Regions from separate parts of the Peribacillus sp. TH14 genome, predicted to be linked through region 3. Evidence: a T-box and tRNA genes for the amino acid it is inferred to sense, from the RefSeq annotation. Region 3 holds a T-box; the other regions hold tRNA genes.
What was found. The T-box of region 3 lies ahead of serS (serine--tRNA ligase). A T-box ahead of a tRNA ligase gene usually reads a tRNA of that ligase, here a tRNA-Ser.

Region 1 (2,240 bases), 290 kb from region 3:
TTACCTCCAGTAGTTTTCTATTGTTTTATTAGTCTATGTTATAATGGGTTGTCATGTTACCAAGGAAAGGGAGGGGGAAGATGGATAATCAGCAATTGCAAAAATTAGTTGAAGATATTTCGAGGAAAGACTTTCAAAAGCCCTTTAGACACCTAGCTTGTTTTAATCCGCGCCTTCGAACGACTGGAGGAAGGTACTTGCTACGTTCACATAATATAGAAATTAATAAGAAATATCTTGATGAACGTGGAGTGGAAGAATTGATAGGAATCATAAAGCATGAATTGTGCCATTATCACCTCCACCTTGAGAAGAAAGGATACCAGCATCGTGATGCTGACTTTAAGCGTTTACTCGAAAAAGTTGGAGCCCCAAGATTTTGCACGCCACTACCGTCAAACCAGTTAAAGAGAAAAATGAATACTATTCAATATAGATGTGAAAACTGTCAGGAGTTATATTTAAGAAAGAAGCGTATCGATACCACTCGTTTTGTCTGTGGTAAGTGTCGTGGAACACTGATATACCAAGGTTTTATAGAAAAAGAAGCAAATAAATAAAAAAAAACAAAAGAACCCTTGACTTTATGTTGCAACCTCCTTATAATCATAAGAGTCGACAAGATAACAACTTGTTCTTCACGACAACCACTAAGGTCCTTGAGCGTAAAAAAGGAACCCAATTTTCATTATTCCGCAGTAGCTCAGTGGTAGAGCATTCGGCTGTTAACCGAACGGTCGTAGGTTCGAGTCCTACCTGCGGAGCCATTTTTTGGGGAAGTACTCAAGAGGCTGAAGAGGCGCCCCTGCTAAGGGTGTAGGTCGCGTAAGCGGCGCGAGGGTTCAAATCCCTCCTTCTCCGCCAGTTACACATTTTATCACGGCCCATTGGTCAAGCGGTTAAGACACCGCCCTTTCACGGCGGTAACACGGGTTCGAATCCCGTATGGGTCACCATCTTTTGTATGTTTAAATTAAATTACTGGTCCCGTGGTGTAGCGGTTAACATGCCTGCCTGTCACGCAGGAGATCGCGGGTTCGATTCCCGTCGGGACCGCCATTTATTTCTTTAAAAAAACACTTGCTAGAATTAAGTTATTGTGATATAATATTAATCTGGCTGTTAATTAGTAATTGATTATTGGGCTATAGCCAAGCGGTAAGGCAACGGATTTTGATTCCGTCATGCGAAGGTTCGATCCCTTCTAGCCCAGCCATTTTATTTAGAGCCATTAGCTCAGTTGGTAGAGCATCTGACTTTTAATCAGAGGGTCGAAGGTTCGAATCCTTCATGGCTCACCATTTTATTTCGCGGGTGTGGCGGAATTGGCAGACGCACCAGACTTAGGATCTGGCGCCGCAAGGCGTGGGGGTTCAAGTCCCTTCACCCGCACTGATATTTTTCTTCTTGACAACAAGTTGAAAAGGTGTTAGACTTACAAAGTCGCTTTCGCGGTCGTGGCGGAATGGCAGACGCGCTAGGTTGAGGGCCTAGTGGGGGAAACCCCGTGGAGGTTCAAATCCTCTCGGCCGCACCAAAAACATCATAGAAATTAGCGCCCGTAGCTCAATTGGATAGAGCATCTGACTACGAATCAGAAGGTTGTAGGTTCGACTCCCGCCGGGCGCACCATATTTACGGGAAGTAGCTCAGCTTGGTAGAGCACTTGGTTTGGGACCAAGGGGTCGCAGGTTCGAATCCTGTCTTCCCGACCATTCTTTCTTAGAAATAATTTGAAAAATTAAATGCGGGTGTAGTTTAGTGGTAAAACCTCAGCCTTCCAAGCTGATGATGAGAGTTCGATTCTCTTCACCCGCTCCATTATTGCTCTTTGAAAACTGAACAAAACAAAGCGCCAACGTTAAATTTTAAGTGAGCACACACTATCAAAAAAAGCAAAATGAGCAAGTCAAACATTTCTTCGGAGAGTTTGATCCTGGCTCAGGACGAACGCTGGCGGCGTGCCTAATACATGCAAGTCGAGCGAATCGATGGGAGCTTGCTCCCTGAGATTAGCGGCGGACGGGTGAGTAACACGTGGGCAACCTGCCTATAAGACTGGGATAACTTCGGGAAACCGGAGCTAATACCGGATACGTTCTTTTCTCGCATGAGAGAAGATGGAAAGACGGTTTCGGCTGTCACTTATAGATGGGCCCGCGGCGCATTAGCTAGTTGGTGAGGTAATGGCTCACCAAGGCGACGATGCGTAGCCGACCTGAGAGGGTGATCGGCCACAC
Region 2 (2,240 bases), 770 kb from region 3:
AACCTTGGCAAGGTTGTATTCTACCACTGAACTACTTTCGCGAATGGCTGGGCTAGAAGGGATCGAACCTTCGCATGACGGAATCAAAATCCGTTGCCTTACCGCTTGGCTATAGCCCATTAACGTTATACTTATTATACCATCATTTATTAAAAAATGGGGCGACTGATGGGAATCGAACCCACGAATGCCTGAACCACAATCAGGTGCGTTAACCACTTCGCCACAATCGCCATTATAAAATTAAAATTGGCAGGGGTAGTAGGACTCGAACCCACACTGGAGGTTTTGGAGACCTCTGTTCTACCTTTAAACTATACCCCTATAAATAAAATGGTGGAGGGGGGCAGATTCGAACTGCCGAACCCGAAGGAGCGGATTTACAGTCCGCCGCGTTTAGCCACTTCGCTACCCCTCCGCATATGGATGTTACTGGTGCCGGCAAGAGGACTTGAACCCCCAACCTACTGATTACAAGTCAGTTGCTCTACCAGTTGAGCTACACCGGCACTACAATGGTGGCTCAGGACGGAATCGAACCGCCGACACAAGGATTTTCAGTCCTTTGCTCTACCGACTGAGCTACTGAGCCAAACAATAAAAATGGCGGTCCCGACGGGAATCGAACCCGCGATCTCCTGCGTGACAGGCAGGCATGTTAACCGCTACACCACGGGACCATAGATTGCGGGGACAGGATTTGAACCTGCGACCTTCGGGTTATGAGCCCGACGAGCTACCGGACTGCTCCACCCCGCGACGTTAATAATGCTGCTATTGCATCAAGTTTTCGTGTTAACAGTTTCATTATATCTGATATATAGAAACAACTTGTTGCTTTTTAAAAAATGGTGGAGGATGACGGGATCGAACCGCCGACCCTCTGCTTGTAAGGCAGATGCTCTCCCAGCTGAGCTAATCCTCCATATGTTTTCGGAATGGTGACCCGTACGGGATTCGAACCCGTGTTACCGCCGTGAAAGGGCGGTGTCTTAACCGCTTGACCAACGGGCCAGTTGTAAATGGCGGAGAGCAAGGGATTTGAACCCTTGAGACAGGGTTACCCGTCTACACGATTTCCAATCGTGCTCCTTCGGCCACTCGGACAGCTCTCCAATAATGGCTCCGCAGGTAGGACTCGAACCTACGACCGTTCGGTTAACAGCCGAATGCTCTACCACTGAGCTACTGCGGAACGATATAAGCTTGGCGACGTCCTACTCTCACAGGGGGAAACCCCCAACTACCATCGGCGCTGAAGAGCTTAACTGCCGTGTTCGGAATGGGAACGGGTGTGACCTCTTCGCTATCGTCACCAAACATTATTAACATTTTTTCAAGACATATATTATTATAACGTCTTTTTGAGAAAATGCAAGAAGAAATTTTCATTCCTTCAAAACTAGATAATAAGAAGGTATTTCATTTTTTAAAGCGTGGTTAAGTCCTCGATCTATTAGTATCAGTCAGCTCCACATGTCGCCACGCTTCCACCTCTGACCTATCAACCTGATCATCTTTCAGGGATCTTACTAGCTTGCGCTATGGGAAATCTCATCTCGAGGGGGGCTTCATGCTTAGATGCTTTCAGCACTTATCCCGTCCGCACGTAGCTACCCAGCTATGCCTTTGGCAAGACAACTGGTACACCAGCGGTGCGTCCATCCCGGTCCTCTCGTACTAAGGACAGCTCCTCTCAAATTTCCTGCGCCCGCGACGGATAGGGACCGAACTGTCTCACGACGTTCTGAACCCAGCTCGCGTACCGCTTTAATGGGCGAACAGCCCAACCCTTGGGACCGACTACAGCCCCAGGATGCGATGAGCCGACATCGAGGTGCCAAACCTCCCCGTCGATGTGGACTCTTGGGGGAGATAAGCCTGTTATCCCCGGGGTAGCTTTTATCCGTTGAGCGATGGCCCTTCCATGCGGAACCACCGGATCACTAAGCCCGACTTTCGTCCCTGCTCGACTTGTAGGTCTCGCAGTCAAGCTCCCTTGTGCCTTTACACTCTACGAATGATTTCCAACCATTCTGAGGGAACCTTTGGGCGCCTCCGTTACTCTTTAGGAGGCGACCGCCCCAGTCAAACTGCCCACCTGACACTGTCTCCCACCCCGATAAGGGGCGCGGGTTAGAATTTCAATACAGCCAGGGTAGTATCCCACCAACGCCTCCACCGAAGCTAGCGCTCCGGCTTCTCAGGCTCCTACCTATCCTGTACAAGCTGTACCAAAA
Region 3 (2,240 bases):
TTCCAATAGTGCGGCAACTGTCCGGCCGATTGCCAATCCTGACCCATTAAGTGTATGAATATGTTCTGGTTTCCCTTTAACATCACGGCGGAAACGGATATTAGCCCTTCTAGCCTGGAATGCTTCGAAGTTACTACAAGATGAAATTTCACGATACGTTCCATAGCTCGGGATCCAGACTTCGATATCATACTTTTTCGCAGCAGTGAAACCAAGATCGCCTGTACACATGCTTAATACTCGATAAGGAAGGCCTAGCAATTGAAGCACTTTTTCAGCATGTCCTGTAAGGTTTTCCAATTCTGCATAAGAGTCTTCTGGCTTTACAAACTTCACTAATTCCACTTTATTAAACTGGTGCTGGCGAATTAACCCGCGAGTATCACGACCAGCAGAACCTGCTTCTGAACGGAAAGATGCACTGTATGCTGCATAGCTTATCGGCAGATCGTCTATGCCTAGAATTTCATCACGGTGGAAATTTGTCACAGGCACTTCAGCTGTTGGAATCAAGAAATAATCGTCGCTCTCAATACGGAAAGCATCTTCCTCGAATTTAGGTAACTGACCTGTGCCTGTCATGCTTGCACGGTTCACCATATATGGAGGCAGCATTTCTTCATATCCATGTTCTTCAACATGAAGGTCGAGCATAAAACTAATTAACGCACGCTCTAAACGAGCACCGAGACCTCTATAAAAAACAAATCGGCTTCCGGTCACTTTCGCTGCCCGTTCAAAATCAAGGATTCCTAAATCTCCAGCCACATCCCAATGTGGTTTCGGTTCAAACTTAAATTGCGGCAATTCGCCCCATTTACGGATTTCAACATTATCATCTTCCGTTTCACCCACTGGTACACTTTCATGTGGAATATTAGGGATAGAAAGCAGCAGCGTTCCTAACTGGGATTCTACTTCACGAAGTTCATCATCAAATCCTTTGATTTGATCACCAACCTCACGCATTTCCACAATCAACTGGTCTGCATCTTTTTTCTCCCGTTTCAATACAGCTACTTGCTGTGAAACTTCATTCCGTTTACTTTTCAGTTTTTCTGTATCAGCAATTAAAGATCGACGCTTCACGTCTAACTCCTCAAATTTACCTAAATCAGTTAAATCTTCTCCTCTAAATTGCAGAACACGTTTCACTTCTTCAAAATTATTTCGTACATATTTCAAATCCAACATTTACAGTTCCTCCTCATTTATGATTTGTTAATTTATCAGAGAACGCAAAAAACTCCCGTCCCCTGAAGAAGGGACGAGAGTTAACCCGCGTTGCCACCCTAGTTGAAGGCATATGAAAAATACCTTCCACTTATCACGATAACGGCTTTTAACCGAAAGTAATTACTGACCCAATTAAGGTGTTCCATACTCTGCTCCAGGAGGGATTCACAAAACTCTAACACCGATTTCCACCAGCCATCGGCTCTCTTTAGAAAGAAATATTTGTTACTATATCCTGTCATGGCTTTCTCATAATCAAATTCTTTTCCATAATGTACTATAATTTTATACATTACGCAACCGTTTTATACACGAAACTTAAAACCAGCCTTTTACAGTAGAAGATACACTGCTCCATACATCACCAAAGAATCCACCAACTGCTCGCATTGATAACACAAACCAGTTTGCTTTTTCAACAGATTCTGCAGCTACGACGTCAACCTTCGCTGAATCCCCGTTAATATACCCGTAATCTTTACCATTTTTAGGAGTAACAGTGATGTAGCCAACCTTCTCACCTTTTTTGATTGGTGCAGTCAACTTACCGTCTTTGTCCAATTTGTTTTTATCAATCACTAATTCTGTTTTATAGTTTTCTTTCTCACCATTCTCAACAAGCAGTTCAATCGCTTTTTTAGATTGGATATTAACATTTTTCTCCTTACCTTTAACTACCGAAAGGGTTTCTTTCCCTTTCACTTGGTAATTGGCAGGAAGAATTTTTTCTTTTTCAAATGTTGCATATGCATAGTCCATCAGCTTAGTACTATCCCTGAAGCGTTCATTTTTAGTAGTAGACTTCATAACCACTGTAATATAACGTTGACCATCTTGGATAACTGTCCCCGTATGACCATAACCGGCAAAGTCAGTAGAACCTGTTTTCAGACCGTCTACACCTTTATATTCAAAAATCAGACCAGGTAACATCCAGTTGAAGTTTGGATACTCTTTCCCATCACGGAACTTCAATTTAGAAATGCTGGCATACTTTAATACTT

Region 1: it encodes a tRNA-Ser, which carries the amino acid that the T-box ahead of serS (serine--tRNA ligase) is inferred to sense. The anticodon was not compared.
Region 2: it encodes a tRNA-Ser, which carries the amino acid that the T-box ahead of serS (serine--tRNA ligase) is inferred to sense. The anticodon was not compared.

The regions. Positions count from the first base shown of each region.
Region 1 covers NZ_JAEKEK010000001.1:1,734,373-1,736,612, reverse strand. Annotated here, with positions in the region: gene JFU50_RS08405 (SprT family protein) at 81-560, shown strand; tRNA gene JFU50_RS08400 (tRNA-Asn) at 693-767, shown strand; tRNA gene JFU50_RS08395 (tRNA-Ser) at 774-864, shown strand; tRNA gene JFU50_RS08390 (tRNA-Glu) at 882-956, shown strand; tRNA gene JFU50_RS08385 (tRNA-Asp) at 984-1,059, shown strand; tRNA gene JFU50_RS08380 (tRNA-Gln) at 1,142-1,216, shown strand; tRNA gene JFU50_RS08375 (tRNA-Lys) at 1,226-1,301, shown strand; tRNA gene JFU50_RS08370 (tRNA-Leu) at 1,311-1,392, shown strand; tRNA gene JFU50_RS08365 (tRNA-Leu) at 1,452-1,537, shown strand; tRNA gene JFU50_RS08360 (tRNA-Arg) at 1,556-1,632, shown strand; tRNA gene JFU50_RS08355 (tRNA-Pro) at 1,639-1,715, shown strand; tRNA gene JFU50_RS08350 (tRNA-Gly) at 1,748-1,821, shown strand; rRNA gene JFU50_RS08345 (16S ribosomal RNA) at 1,919-2,240, shown strand, end outside.
Region 2 covers NZ_JAEKEK010000001.1:1,250,442-1,252,681, forward strand. Annotated here, with positions in the region: tRNA gene JFU50_RS06230 (tRNA-Gly) at 1-41, opposite strand, end outside; tRNA gene JFU50_RS06235 (tRNA-Gln) at 45-119, opposite strand; tRNA gene JFU50_RS06240 (tRNA-His) at 158-233, opposite strand; tRNA gene JFU50_RS06245 (tRNA-Trp) at 251-324, opposite strand; tRNA gene JFU50_RS06250 (tRNA-Tyr) at 335-418, opposite strand; tRNA gene JFU50_RS06255 (tRNA-Thr) at 434-509, opposite strand; tRNA gene JFU50_RS06260 (tRNA-Phe) at 517-592, opposite strand; tRNA gene JFU50_RS06265 (tRNA-Asp) at 605-680, opposite strand; tRNA gene JFU50_RS06270 (tRNA-Met) at 686-759, opposite strand; tRNA gene JFU50_RS06275 (tRNA-Val) at 850-925, opposite strand; tRNA gene JFU50_RS06280 (tRNA-Glu) at 940-1,014, opposite strand; tRNA gene JFU50_RS06285 (tRNA-Ser) at 1,024-1,115, opposite strand; tRNA gene JFU50_RS06290 (tRNA-Asn) at 1,121-1,195, opposite strand; rRNA gene rrf (5S ribosomal RNA) at 1,205-1,320, opposite strand; rRNA gene JFU50_RS06300 (23S ribosomal RNA) at 1,437-2,240, opposite strand, start outside.
Region 3 covers NZ_JAEKEK010000001.1:2,023,311-2,025,550, forward strand. Annotated here, with positions in the region: gene serS (serine--tRNA ligase) at 1-1,194, opposite strand, end outside; T-box leader at 1,261-1,487, opposite strand; gene JFU50_RS09870 (D-alanyl-D-alanine carboxypeptidase family protein) at 1,555-2,240, opposite strand, start outside.